Linked DNA regions of Rhodovastum atsumiense. The protein of the gene in region 1 binds, or shares a complex with, the protein of each later gene. Links are inferred from orthologs where the notes say so. Each region holds a gene or a part of one and is shown in the gene's direction. Other genes may lie near its edges. The genes, in order: NBY65_RS07565 and pnp.

The links.
Region 2: the proteins of NBY65_RS07565 (region 1) and pnp are in contact, whole or in part, in a cryo-EM structure (PDB 9QH0), measured with the Escherichia coli proteins. The link is inferred for Rhodovastum atsumiense from one-to-one orthologs.

Annotation. Positions count from the first base shown.
Region 1 is NZ_OW485601.1:1,700,647-1,707,927, forward strand. Bases 1,545-5,326 are described here. They hold NBY65_RS07565 (Rne/Rng family ribonuclease), read left to right. Parts: upstream 1,545-1,868; coding sequence 1,869-5,126; downstream 5,127-5,326. Other genes in these bases: NBY65_RS07570 (pyridoxal phosphate-dependent aminotransferase), read right to left, coding at 5,298-5,326. In the rest of the region: NBY65_RS07555 (penicillin-binding protein 1A), read right to left, coding at 1-205; NBY65_RS07560 (N-acetylmuramoyl-L-alanine amidase family protein), read right to left, coding at 258-1,142; more of NBY65_RS07570, read right to left, coding at 5,327-6,458; NBY65_RS07575 (gamma-glutamyltransferase), read right to left, coding at 6,458-7,281. UniProt on the Escherichia coli protein: Endoribonuclease that plays a central role in RNA processing and decay. Required for the maturation of 5S and 16S rRNAs and the majority of tRNAs. Also involved in the degradation of most mRNAs.
Region 2 is NZ_OW485601.1:2,897,423-2,903,835, forward strand. What follows is about bases 1,999-4,912. They hold pnp (polyribonucleotide nucleotidyltransferase), read left to right. Parts: upstream 1,999-2,310; coding sequence 2,311-4,515; downstream 4,516-4,912. Other genes in these bases: NBY65_RS13180 (NAD(P)H-dependent flavin oxidoreductase), read left to right, coding at 4,633-4,912. Also shown: NBY65_RS13160 (LysR family transcriptional regulator), read left to right, coding at 1-605; tRNA pseudouridine(55) synthase TruB, read left to right, coding at 731-1,657; rpsO (30S ribosomal protein S15), read left to right, coding at 1,702-1,971; more of NBY65_RS13180, read left to right, coding at 4,913-6,045; NBY65_RS13185 (PAS domain S-box protein), read right to left, coding at 6,092-6,413. UniProt on the Escherichia coli protein: Involved in mRNA degradation. Catalyzes the phosphorolysis of single-stranded polyribonucleotides processively in the 3'- to 5'-direction. Also involved, along with RNase II, in tRNA processing.

The DNA of each region.
Region 1 (7,281 bases):
CGATGAACCCCGCCAGCACCGCGCCCGCCACGCCAAGCGTGAGCAGCCCCGCGAACAGGCCCATGATCCGCCCGATCCAGGCCAGGGCGCCCCGCGGCTTGCCCTTGCCCTTTCCCTTCCCCTGGCGCGGCGGCTGCGAGGGGGGAGGCTGCGGCGTGGGAGCCGGTGGCACGAGCCTTGCACCCGCGGTCAGCTTGTCGGTCATTGTGGTTCGTCACACCTGTCTGGCTCCGCGCCACTGGCCGGCGCGGCGGCGGTCATCCGGCCATGCGCCCGCCTTGCGGCGGTCCGGCCGGCGCCCCGTTGAAATAGGCATCCACGGCACGTTTCATAGCAGCCGCGATGCGTGCGCGGTACTGGGGACGACGCAGGGCCGCCTCGTCCTCACGATTTGACATGAACCCCATTTCCACGAGCACGCTGGGGATATCCGCCGCCTTCAGCACGACGAAGCCGGCATGCCGGGCGGGATTCTGCAGCAGGCGAAGGTCGCCCTGCAGCGCGGACACCACGCCACGCTGCATGCGCGCCGATCCGGCCCGGGTCTCCTGGCGCACCAGGCTGGCCAGGATGCGCGCGACGTCGGGGGGAGCGTTGCGGAAAGCCGGGCCGCCGAAGCGGTCGGCCGCGTTTTCCCGGGTCGCGAGGGCGGCGCTCTGCGCGTCCGAGGCGGTATCGGCCAGGGTGTAGACGCTGGCGCCGCGCACCCCATGGTCGCCCACCGCGTCCGCATGCATCGAGACGAACAGGCCGGCGCCACGGCGCTGGGCGATCGCCACCCGCTCCTCAAGCGGAATGAACACGTCGCCCGTGCGGGTCAGCTCCACCCGGTAGCGGCCCGAGGCGAGCAACTGGCGGCGCAATTCCAGCGCCGCGGCCAGGGCGATGTGCTTTTCATAGGTGCCGGAAACGCCGGTGGCCCCCGGATCCTTGCCGCCATGGCCGGGATCGAGCAGCACCAGGGGCGGCGACAGCGTCCGCGGGGGCTGGCTCCGTGGAGGCAGGGGGGCGGAGCGCGGCAGCGCCAGGGTGGGCGCCCCGCCGAGCGCGGACCCCGGCCGGGGCGCGGCAAGCGCGTGCGCGGCCGGCAGCAGGAAGCTGGCGGCCACACCGGAACCGAGCAGGAATCGGCGGGTGATCACGGGCTGAACTTCCGATGGAAGCGAGTATCTACTGCAGGTCTAACATGACCGTTCGATAACCGCAGCTTGCACATTGATGACGGCAGATTCATGTCGCGGAAATGGCATTGCCGCCATGGCTCTCCACGCTTTGCTTGCGATATGCCGGCGTTTGCTTCATCGTCTGGGCTCGCTCCGGCGCCGCGCCGGGGGGCGGCATGCCCTCCGGGTTACGATCGGGGCTGCCTCGCCCCGTGGCCCATTGGCCGAGCAAAGGGGCACGACGGCAGCCGGATCCGTGTCGCCGCCCGTGCCGCCCCCAGAAATCCAGCCTCGTTGGACGGTCTGGGGCGACGCCCAGGTCTTTGCGCCGGCAAGATGCTCGCTATCTGCATCAGCAGGCCGCGCGGCGGGGCGAAGGGGACCGACGGACGACGGTCGACGAGCACAGAACAACCGGGGCAGCGCGCCGTCTGGCGCGCACGGCCCGCAGACACAGGGTTTTCATGACCGCCTTCCCGCCGCTTCACCCTGAGAGGATTGCCGCCGCAAGCGGTTATCCTGCCTGCCATGCGCGCGTCGCGCGCGCAGCGGCGCCAGGGATGACGCGCGGCCGGCCGGTCAGTGCGCCCCTGCTTTCCTCCGTCCTGCCTGGTCTGCGGTCCTGCCCCCTCCCGCCCTCACTTGATTCCCGCCCCGATCGGCGCGCAACCGCGCCCGGGGCGGCGCACCGGAGCCCTGGACCGAATGACGAAACGCATGCTGATCGACGCCAGCCACGCGGAAGAAACCCGCGTGGTGGTACTGGACGGTAGCCGCCTCGAAGATTTCGACGTCGAGACATCGACCAAGAAGCAACTGAAGGGAAATATCTATCTGGCCAAGGTGGTCCGCGTGGAGCCGAGCCTCCAGGCGGCTTTCGTGGAATACGGCGGCGGCCGCCACGGCTTCCTGGCCTTCAGCGAGATCCACCCCGACTATTACCAGATCCCGATCGCCGACCGCGAACGCCTGCTCGCCATGCAGGCCGAGGAAGCCCGCGACGAGGATGAGGACGAGGAGCCCGCTGCCCCCCCGCCCCCTCGCCGGCGCGGCGAACAGGATGATGCACCGCTCGCGGCCGCCCCGGCCGTGACGCCGGAGCCCCTGTCGGAGGAAGCGGCCCAGGCGACGGAAGCCCCCGCCCCCACCGAGCCCGCGCCGGTGGAGCCGCCCGAGGCGTCCGAAGCGACGGCAACTGCCGAACCGGCCGCGGAGCCCGCGCCGGAGGCACGGGTTGAAGCCCCCGAGGCCACGGCCCTTCCCGCGGCCGAGCCTGCGGCTGCGCCCGTGGAGCCCGAACCGGCGCAGCCCGCATCCGACGACAACGGCACTGATGCCCCCATCGCCGCGGCACCCGAGGCCCCTGCCCCTGACGACATCACAGAGGCACGCCCCCCGCGGGCACAGCCGGCATCGATGCCGCACGACGTGCGCTATGGCGAGTTCGGCGTCGGCGAAGCCAGCCTCGGTGAAATCCCCCCCGCCCCGGTGGTGAGCGGCGAGGAACCGGCGAGCGAACCGGCCCCGGCCGAGGCCGCCGATGTCGAGGAACCCGACGAGGCCGAGCCGATCCCGCACCTGCCGCCGCCCGAGACCATCGGTGGCGATGGTGGCGACGCCGACGCCGCCGAGGAAGTCACCCCCCGGCGCACGGCCCGCTTCCTGCGCAACTACCGCATCCAGGAGGTGATCCGGCGCCGGCAGATCATGCTGGTGCAGGTGGTCAAGGAAGAGCGGGGCACCAAGGGCGCGGCGCTGACCACCTACATCTCGCTCGCCGGCCGCTATTGCGTGCTGATGCCCAACTCCCCCCGCGGCGGCGGCATCTCCCGCAAGATCACCTCGGCCGCCGATCGCAAGCGGCTCAAGGAGATCACCGCCGAGCTCGACATCCCGCAGGGCATGGGCCTGATCGTGCGCACCGCCGGCGCCAACCGGCCCAAGCCCGAGATCAAGCGTGACTGCGAGTACCTGATGCGGCTGTGGGACGACATCCGTGAACACACGCTGCGCTCGGTCGCGCCCGCGCTGATCTACGAGGAAGCGAGCCTGATCAAGCGCGCGATCCGCGACGTCTACTCGCGCGACATCGAGGAAATCCTCGTCGACGGCGAGGACGCGTGGCGCGCCGCCCACGATTTCATGCGCATGCTGATGCCGAGCCACGCCCGCAAGGTGCAGCTCTGGCGCCCCAATTCATATGAAGGGGGCGGGCAGCCGCTGTTCAGCCGGCACCAGGTCGAAGCGCAGCTCGACGCCATGGTCTCGCCCACGGTGCAGTTGCGCTCCGGCGGCTACCTGGTGATCAACCAGACCGAGGCCCTGGTCGCGATCGACGTCAATTCCGGCCGCTCCACCCGCGAGCGCGGCATCGAGGAGACGGCGCTGCGCACCAACCTCGAGGCCGCCGACGAGGTGGCCCGGCAGTTGCGCCTGCGCGACCTCGCCGGCCTGATCGTCATCGACTTCATCGACATGGAGTCGAAGAAGAACAACGCCTCGGTCGAGCGCCGGCTGAAGGAAGCACTGAAGACCGACCGCGCCCGCATCCAGGTCGGCCATATCAGCCATTTCGGCCTGCTGGAAATGAGCCGCCAGCGCCTGCGGCCCTCGCTCGCCGAGACCAGCTTCATCACCTGCCCGCACTGCAACGGGCTGGGCCAGGTCCGCAGCGTGGAGAGCAGCGCCCTGCACGTGCTGCGCGCCATCGAGGACGAGGGCGCCCGCGCCCGGGCGAGCCTGGTCATGGTGCACGTCGCCAGCCAGGTGATCATGTACATCCTCAACAACAAGCGCGAGCGGCTGGCCGAGATCGAGCAGCGCACCGGCATGCGCGTGCAATTCGCGGCGGACGAGACGCTGGTGCCGCCGCAGGTGCGCGTCGAGAAGCTGCGCGGACCGGTCATCGAGGCCGAGCGCCCCGCCCCGGCGGTCATCCCGGTCGCGCCCGCGCCGTTGCCCGAGCCCGCCGATGTCGAGGAAACGCTGATCGAGGTCGAGGAAGCCGAGGTCATCGTCGAGGCCGCCGAGAGCGCCGCGCCCGAACGGAACGGGGATGAGAGCGAACGCCGCCGGCGGCGGCGGCGGCGGCGGCGGCGCGGCGGCCGTGACGCGGCAGGCAACGGCGTGGTCTCCGGCGAGGAGACGGAAGACGGCGACGAGAGCGATGAGGAGCCCTTCCCCATCGAGGGCGCCGAGCAGCCGGATATCCCGATCGGTGCCTTCCCGGTCGTGCCCGAGCAGCCTGAATCGCTCCGCCAGTTCGCCCCGGTGGACATCCCCGAGCCGGCCGGCGTGACCGAACCTTCGGACGTCGCCGAGGTGGCAGAGATACCCGAGGCGGCAGAGGCAGTAGAGGTGGCCGCCCCCGCGGAGCAGGTTGCCGCCCCCGAACCGGTGGAAGCGGAGCCGGCCGAACCGGTCGCACCGCCACAATCGGCCGAACCGGCCGCCGCGGCCGAGCGCCCCGAAGCCGCTCCGACGGAGGAAAGCGAGGAGGAAGGCGACGCCAACCGCCGGCGTCGCGGCCGGCGCGGCGGCCGTCGCCGGCGCCGTGATGGGACCACCGAAGGCGAAGCCGAAGCCCCGCAGGCCGCGCCGGCTCCGGCGGCTGCCGCGTGGTCGGGTCCGACACCGGCCGATCCCTTCGCCGGTCACACCTACGACATCTTCGACCTGATCGAGCAGCAGGAGCACGCCCAGCAGGCCCCCCGGCCCGCCCCGGTTGCCGCCCCCGATGACGCCGGCGCCGAACAACCGGCCGAACCCGAGGCCCCACCGCCGGCCATCGAGGCACCGGCGCCGGAACCGGAAGCCGCGGTGGTGGCACCGGAGCCGGAAGCGGAAGCGGAAGCCGCTCCTGCGCCGTCCGAACCGGTCGTCGGTTCGGCGGTGAAGCCGGTGATCATCGGCCAGGACACGGTACCGGTCACGGAACGCAAACGGGGGTGGTGGAAACGCTGAACGGGGATCTTGGGGCGTTGCCCCAAACCCCACCAGGAGGCTTCGCCTCCTGGACCTCCACCAAGGGCCACAAGGCCCTTGGATCCCATTCCTTGCCGCGCAGCGAGACTGGGGTGCAGGGGCCTTATGGCCCCTGCCGGGTCCAGGGCAGCGCCCTGGCCTTACTTGCCTTTACCGCCACCCCGCCAGCCGCGAGGCCGCCTCGGCCATATCCGCTTCCGGCCCGCAATAGCTGAAGCGGATGAAGCGGTTGCCGCGGGCGCGGTCGAAATCGACCCCGGGTGAGGCCGCCACCCCGGCTTCCGCCAGCATGCGCGCGCAGAAGGCGCGGCTGTCATTGGTACGGTCGGTAACGTCGGCGTAGAGATAGAAGGCGCCTTCCGCCGGCGACAGCTTCGGGAATCCCGCTGCCGGCAGGCTGCGCAGCAGCAGGTCGCGCGAGCGGCGGTAGCGGGCCACGTTCGCCTGCAGTTCCGCGGTGCAGTCCATCGCCGCCTCGGCAGCCACCTGCGCGATGTGCGGCGCGCTGATGAACATGTTCTGCGCGAGGCATTCGACCGGCCGCACCAGGTCGTCGGGCAGCACCATCCAGCCGATGCGCCAGCCGGTCATCGAGAAATATTTCGAGAAGCTGTTGACCACCACCGCGCTCGGGCTGAGCGCTGCCGCGGTCGCGATCGGATTGTCGTAGGTCAGGCCGTGATAGATCTCGTCGGAAATCAGCCGGACCCCGGCCTCGTGGCACCAGGCGGCGATGGCGGCGAGTTCGTCCGGGTGCAGCATGGTCCCGGCCGGATTGCAGGGACTGGCCACGATCAGCCCGTCCGGCCGCGGATCGAGCCGCTCCAGCATCTCGACCGTGGGCTGGAAGCGCGTCTCCGGCCCGGCCTCCAGCATCACCGGGGTGATGCCAAGGGCCGCGAGGATGTTCACGTAGGGCGGATAGAACGGCGCCGCCATGGCCACCCGGTCACCCGGATCGAAGGCGGCGAGGAAAGCCAGCGGAAACGCGCCGGACGCGCCCACCGTCACCGCGATCCGGCCCGGGGCGATATCGGCGCCGTACCAGTCGGCGTAGTGCCGGGCGATGCGGGTACGCAACGAACGCAGGCCGAGCGCCTCGGTATAGCCCATCGGCGCGCCGGCCTGCAGCGCGGCAGCAGCGGCCGCAACCGCGCCGGCGGGGGCGCCGGTGCCGGGCTGGCCGACTTCCATGCGGATCACGTGCGGCGCGCCGGGTGGCAGCGCCGCCTGGCGCGCATTCGCCGCGGTGATGACGTCCATGACAATGAACGGCGGCGCCTCGGCGCCGCGGCCGATCTTGAGCGCCATCAATCCCCCCCGATCGCCAGGCCTGACCCGCGCGGGTCGGTGGCCCAGGCACAGCTCGTTTGCGACTCCGGCAGCAGTCCCGGGCAGGCGATGGCATTGGTGCGGCCCGGCTCCGGCACCGCGCGCGGGACCGGCGCCGTGGGGTCCACCACCGGGGCCGCGGAATCGATGATATTGGAGAGGGCGGCATTGCTGCCGGAGGGCGGCGCCATAAAGGCCTTGCCGGTGCCCCGCGGCCCGAGCGCCTGCACCATCCCGCTCGCCACCGCCAGGGCCGCCGCTTCCTGGCCCGAGCCGCCGATCGCCGCGTGGAAGGCGTGCACGTAGGGATTCCAGGCCAGCGCCGCCGCCAGCAGCGGCGGCGGCATCCAGGCCGGCGAGGCCCCCAGCACGATGCCGGTCCCCGGGGCGATCCGCCCGGTGCCGAACAGGTTGTTCATGGTCATGGCGCAGACCACCGCGCGGCCGTCGCGATCGAGGGTGACGAAGCTGGTGGACGCCGGCAGCGGCGGCAGCGTGCCGGCCGGCAGCGAGGCGTTGAGCAAGGTGGCCGGGTCCGCCGCGCCACGGGAAGCGCGCCAGGCGGCGGCCACCGCGACGGCGCGGGCCTGCGCCGCATCAATCCCGGCCGGGTCGCGCCGCAACAGCTGGAAGGCAGCGTCGGCGGCCAGGCCGCCATCGGCCGGCGGCGGCAGGAAGGCGACCTGGCTGTTGCGCAGCCCGTCGGTGACCAGCGCCGGTTCGGTGCGGGGCAGGCTGGCGCGCAGGGCGGCAGGCTGGACGCCGCCGCCGGCCTGCTGGCTGGCGGCGGCAAACCGGGCGG
Region 2 (6,413 bases), 1.2 Mb from region 1 along the record:
TCCATCTGCTGCCGCCGGTGCTGGCGGCGCTGAAGGCGCAGGTGCCGGGGGCAGAGGTGATCATCTCCATCGGCAATACCACCGAGATGCTGCGCCAGGTGGAGGAAGGGAGCCTGGATGCGGCGCTGGTGACGTTGCCGGCGCCGATCTCCCGGGCGCTCTGCACGACGGTGGTGGCGACCGACCCGTTGCTGGCGCTGCTGCCGCGTGACCTGGTGCCGCCGGGCCGGGCGGCGCTCTCGGCGACCGAGCTGCTGGGGCTGCCGCTGATCCTTTATGAGCCGGGCGGCAGCACGCGCGCGATCATCGATGGCTGGTTCCGCCGCGCCGGGCAGGTGCCGCAGCCGGTGATGGAACTGGGCAGCATCGAGGCGATCAAGGTGCTGGTGGGCAACGGAAGCGGCGGTTCGGTGGTGCCGGCGCTGGCCCTGGCCGGCGCGGCGGGCGAGGTGCCGGGGGCGGTCGCCTGCCCGCTGTCGCCGCCGCTGTCGCGCCGGCTGGCCATCGTGCTGCGGCGGGAAAAGGTGCTGGACCGGGTGTTGCGGGCCTTGCTGTCCGGCTTGCAGGCCCATGCCGGGGCAGGGGCGGCGCCGTCGCTTTCGTGATGCCCTGGGCTGCGCTGGCCGGGCGGGCGCCGGGCCTTCCCGGCCTTGTTTTCGCATCCCCGCCGTGGTCTATGCGCCGCCTTTCCCGCCCCCGCCCTTTTTTTCTGTTCCTGTACAAGAGCCGCATGCGCCATCGTAAGCAACGCGGCCGTCCCCTGGACGGCTGGCTGATCATCGACAAGCCCCAGGGCCTCACCAGCACCGATGTGGTGAACCGGTTGAAGCGCTGGTTCGACGCCCAGAAATGCGGCCATGGTGGCACGCTCGACCCGCTCGCCACCGGACTCCTGCCGATCGCCTTCGGGGCCGCCACCAAGACCGTGCCCTATGTCATGGACGGCACCAAGCTGTACCGTTTCACCCTGCGCTTCGGCGAGGCGCGCGACACCGACGATGCCGACGGGCAGGTGATCGAGACCTCCGAAGCGCGGCCGACCGACGAGCAGATCCGCGCCGCCCTGCCGGCCCTGACCGGCGACATCATGCAGGTGCCCCCGGTCTTCTCGGCGGTGAAGGTCGCCGGCGAGCGCGCCTATGACCTCTCGCGCGCCGGTGCCCCGCCGGTGCTCGATCCGCGTCCGGCCCGCGTCGATCGCTTCGAGCTGATCGAGCGGGTGGATGCCGATACGGCGGTGTTCGAGGTGCAGTCGGGCAAGGGCGTCTACATGCGCAGCCTCGCCCGCGACCTGGCGCGGGCCTGCGGCACCGTGGGCCACATCGCTGCCCTGCGCCGGCTGCGTGTCGGCCCCTTCACCGAGGCGCAGGCAATTCCTCTGGACAAGCTCGCGCCCACGGAGGATACCCCGCGCGCTTCTCCGGACCTCTTGCTTCCGGTCGCGACCGCGCTGGCCGACATCCCGGCGCTGGCCCTGACCGAGGCGGAGGCCTTCGGCCTGTCGAACGGCCAGGCGATCAGCCTGGTCACGCTGATGGGACGCATTCCAGGGGCGGCCGATCCCGATGGGGGTCTGGCCCGTGCCATGGCGGGGAGCCGCGTGATCGGGCTGTGCCGGCTGGAAGATGGCTGGCTCAGGCCCGAACGGCTGCTCTGAGCCGCGCGCGTCGCAGCAACCTCATTCATTCATGGAGTAAGCCGATGTCGATCACAGCCGAGCGCCGCACGGCGCTGATTTCCGATTACGCCACCGTGCAGGGCGATACCGGCAGCCCCGAGGTCCAGGTGGCGCTGCTCACCGAGCGGATCAGCAACCTCACCGAGCATCTCAAGACGCATGCGAAGGACTTCCACAGCCGCCGCGGCCTGCTGATGCTGGTCGGGCGCCGCCGTCGCCTGCTCGACTATCTGCGCAAGAAGGACCACTCGCGGTACGAGGCGCTGATCGGCCGGCTCAACCTGCGCCGCTGACCGGCAAAATCATGGTCTTGCCGGCGCTTCCGCCTATATAAGGGGCGCCGGCGCTTCCCCCGCGCCATGGTGGCCGGGGGAGCTCCACCCCGGGGGATTGGCCCCCGGACGCCGCGGCTGCGGCGGTGCAACAGACGGCCGATCCGGCAGCCTCCGCTTCGGGAGCCGCGACGGCGTTTCCGGCCACATGGATCGTGGGCGTTCTGGCGTCCACCCGCGGCTGCAAGCCATTCCCGCAGTCCGCCTCCATGCCGCCCGAGGCGCCGTACCCCGCCGGAGTCAACGGATCGTTCCCGTGCTGCCACCCGTCCGGCCGGCACGAAAGGGAACGACGAGACGATGTTCAATTACTACCGCAAGGAGCTTGACTGGGGTGGCCGCAAGCTGGTCCTCGAGACCGGCAAGGTCGCGCGTCAGGCCGACGGCGCGGTGATGGTGAGCTACGGCGACACCATCGTTCTGTGTACGGCGGTGGGCATGCGTACGCCCAAGCCGGGCCAGGATTTCTTCCCCCTGACCGTGAACTACCAGGAGAAGGCCTTCGCCGCGGGCAAGATCCCGGGCGGCTTCTTCAAGCGCGAGGGCCGGCCCTCGGAGATGGAGACGCTGAAGTCGCGCCTGATCGACCGGCCGATCCGCCCGCTGTTCCCGGAGGGCTTCAAGAACGAGGTCCAGGTCATCGCCACCGTGCTCAGCCATGACCTGGAAAACGATCCCGACATCGTCGCCATGGTCGGCTGCTCGGCCGCGCTGACGCTGTCCGGCATTCCGTTCTTCGGCCCGGTGGGCGCCGCCCGCGTCGGCTACGTCGACGGCCAGTACGTGCTCAACCCGACCGCCGATCAGATGAAGAAGACCACGCTCGAGCTGGTGGTGGCCGGCACCACCGAGGGCGTGCTGATGGTCGAATCCGAGGCGGATGAGCTGACCGAGGAGACGATGCTCGGCGCCGTGACCTTCGGGCACGCGGCGTTCCAGCCGGTGATCCAGGCGATCATCGAGCTGGCCGAGGTGGCCGCCAAGGAGCCCTGGCCGCTGCCGGAGGAGAGCGAGGAGCAGAAGACCCTGCGCGCCCGCGTCGACAGCCTGGCCCGTGCCGGCCTGGCCGATGCCTATCGCGAGCCGCAGAAGCAGGTCCGCCACGAGAAGATCGACGCGGTCCGCAAGGCCGCCGCCGAGGCGCTGGCGGCCGAGGGGCTCGATGTCGAGAAGGCCAAGGGCCTGTTCAAGGACCTCGAGGCCGACATCGTCCGCAACGCCATCCTCGACACCGGCCTGCGCATCGACGGCCGCGACACGAAGACCGTGCGCCCGATCGTGGCCGAGGTCGGCGTGCTGCCGCGCGCGCATGGCAGCGCCCTGTTCACCCGCGGCGAGACGCAGGCCTTCGTGGTGGCGACGCTCGGCACGGCGCAGGACGAGCAGGTGATCGACGCGCTCGAGGGCGAGTACCGCGAGCACTTCATGCTTCACTACAACTTCCCGCCGTACTCCGTTGGTGAAACGGGCCGTCTCGGCAGCCCGGGCCGGCGCGAGATCGGCCATGGCAAGCTGGCCTGGCGCGCCGTGCATCCGTTGCTTCCGGAGAAGGAGAAGTTCCCGTATACCTTGCGGGTGGTTTCCGAGATCACCGAGAGCAACGGGTCTTCCTCGATGGCGACGGTGTGCGGCACTTCGCTCGCGCTGATGGATGCCGGCGTGCCGCTGAAGAGCCCGGTGGCGGGCATCGCCATGGGGCTGATCAAGGAAGATCGCGGCTACGCCGTGCTCACCGACATCCTCGGCGACGAGGACCATCTCGGCGACATGGACTTCAAGGTGGCCGGCACCGAGCGTGGCGTCACCAGCCTGCAGATGGACATCAAGATCACCTCGATCACGCCGGAGATCATGCAGGTGGCGCTCGGCCAGGCGCGTGACGGCCGGCTGCACATCCTGGGCGAGATGGCCAAGGCGTTGACCGGGGCGCGCACCGACGTCGCCGCGACCGCGCCGCGGATCACCGTGATCAACATCCCCAAGGAGAAGATCCGCGACGTGATCGGCACCGGCGGCAAGGTGATCCGCGAGATCGTCGAGCAGACCGGCGCCAAGATCGACATCGAGGACGACGGCACCATCAAGATCGCCGCCACCGACATGACCAAGACCCAGGCGGCGATCGACTGGATCCGCGGCATCGTCGCCGAGCCCGAAATCGGCGTGATCTACACCGGCAAGGTGGTCAAGACCGCCGAGTTCGGCGCTTTCGTGAACTTCCTCGGCTCCCGCGACGGGCTGGTTCACATCAGCGAGCTGGCGCAGGGCCGGGTCGCCAAGACCAGCGACGTGGTCAATGTCGGTGACAGCGTGAAAGTGAAGGTGCTGGGCTTCGACGACCGCGGCAAGGTGAAGTTGTCCATGCGCGTGGTTGACCAGGCCACCGGCGAGGACATCAGCGAGAAGGTCGGACCGAAGGGCGGCCGCAACGAGCGCGGCGGGCGCGGCGGCCAGGGGCCGGACGGAGAGGCCACGAACGGGTCGTCCGACGCCGCGGCCGAGTGACCAAAAAAGAAGGAGTCGTTTCCGCTTTCGGGACCTTGATCCCGAAGGCGGGACGGGCTTCGATGAAGGAAACGTGACAGTCGCCCCCCGGAAGGCGCGGGTCGTCAGGAGCAGGCCATGAAGGTGATCAACCCGATCCGAATGGGGGGCGTCGAGGTCCTGCCCATCGTCGAAGGCGGCAAAGGGGTGGCGATCTCGAACGGCGTCACCGCGGGCCTTTGGGCGGCCGGCGGCGGGGCCGGTACGATCAGCGCCGTCAATGCGGACAGCTATGACGCCGACGGCAATATCCTCGAGCAGATCTATCGCGGCCGCACCCGCCGCGAGCGCCACGACGAACTGGTGGCCTACGGCATCGCCGGCGGCATCGCCCAGGCGCAGCGCGCGCACGAGATCGCCGGTGGGCGCGGGCGCATCCACGCCAACGTGCTGTGGGAGATGGGCGGCGCCGAGCGGGTGATCACCGGCGTGCTGGAAGGCGCCAAGGGCCTGATCAACGGCATCACCTGTGGTGCCGGCATGCCCTATCGCCTCGCCGAGATCGCCGCGCGCTTCAACGTCCATTATTACCCGATCGTTTCCTCGGCCCGCGCCTTCGGGGCGCTGTGGAAGCGCGCCTACCATAAGGCCGCCTCCCTGCTCGGCGGCGTGGTCTACGAGGATCCCTGGCTCGCCGGCGGCCATAACGGCCTGTCCAACAGCGAGAACCCGGAAAAGCCCGAGGACCCGTTCCCCCGCGTGCTGGCGCTGCGCAAGCTGATGCGCGAGTTCGGGCTCGGCGACACCCCGATCATCATGGCTGGCGGCGTGTGGTGGCTGGAAGACTGGGAGGACTGGATCGACAACCCCGATCTGGGCCCGATCGCCTTCCAGTTCGGCACCCGTCCGTTGCTGACCCAGGAAAGCCCGATCGGCAATGCCTGGAAGCAACGTCTGCTGAAGCTGAAGGCCGGCGACGTCTTCCTCAACCGCTTCAGCCCGACCGGCTTCTATTCCTCGGCGCTCAACAACAGCTTCATCCAGGAACTGCGCGAGCGCAACGAGCGGCAGGTGGCCTATTCGGCCGAGCCGGTCGGCGAGCACGTCGCCGAGTACGGCGTCGGCCCGCGCAAGCGGCCGACCTACCTGACCCAGGTCGATCTCGAGCGCGTCCACGGCTGGGAAGCCGAGGGCTTCACCGAGGCGCTGCGCACGCCGGATTCCACGCTGATCTTCGTGACCCCGGAAAAGGCGCGCGAGATCATCGAGGACCAGGTGGCCTGCATGGGCTGCCTGAGCCAGTGCCGCTTCTCCAACTGGTCGCAGCACGAGCCTGATTTCAGCAACGGCAAGAAGGCGGATCCGCGCAGCTTCTGCATCCAGAAGACGCTGCAGGCCGTCGCCCATGACGCCGACAAGGAAGACGTGGTCGAGAACAATCTGGTGTTCAGTGGCCACAACGCCTTCCGCTTTGCCTCCGACCCGTTCTACAGCAACGGCTTCATCCCGACGGTGCGGCAGTTGGTGGAACGCATCCTGACCGGCCGGTAAGCCCGCTCCCCCTCCGGTCCGTGCGACCGGAGGGGGCCTGGCCGGCTCAGCCCGCCCGGACCGGTTCCCCGGGAAACGCCAGATGGTGCAGCAGGCTGGCCTGGGTATAGGGCTTGGCGATGATGGTGAACTCGTCCTCGGCCCCCAGGCGGTTCAGCACGTCACGCGCGTAGCCGGAGGCCAGCAGCACCCGGATGTCCGGGCGGATCGCCCGTGCCTCCCGGGCCAGATCGACGCCGCTCACGCCGTTCGGCATCACCACGTCCGAGAGCAGGACATCGATGGGCCGGTCGGAGCGCAGCACGTCCAGGGCCGCCACCCCGTCGGCGGCGGTGGTCACGCTGCAGCCGGCATCGAGCAGCATCATC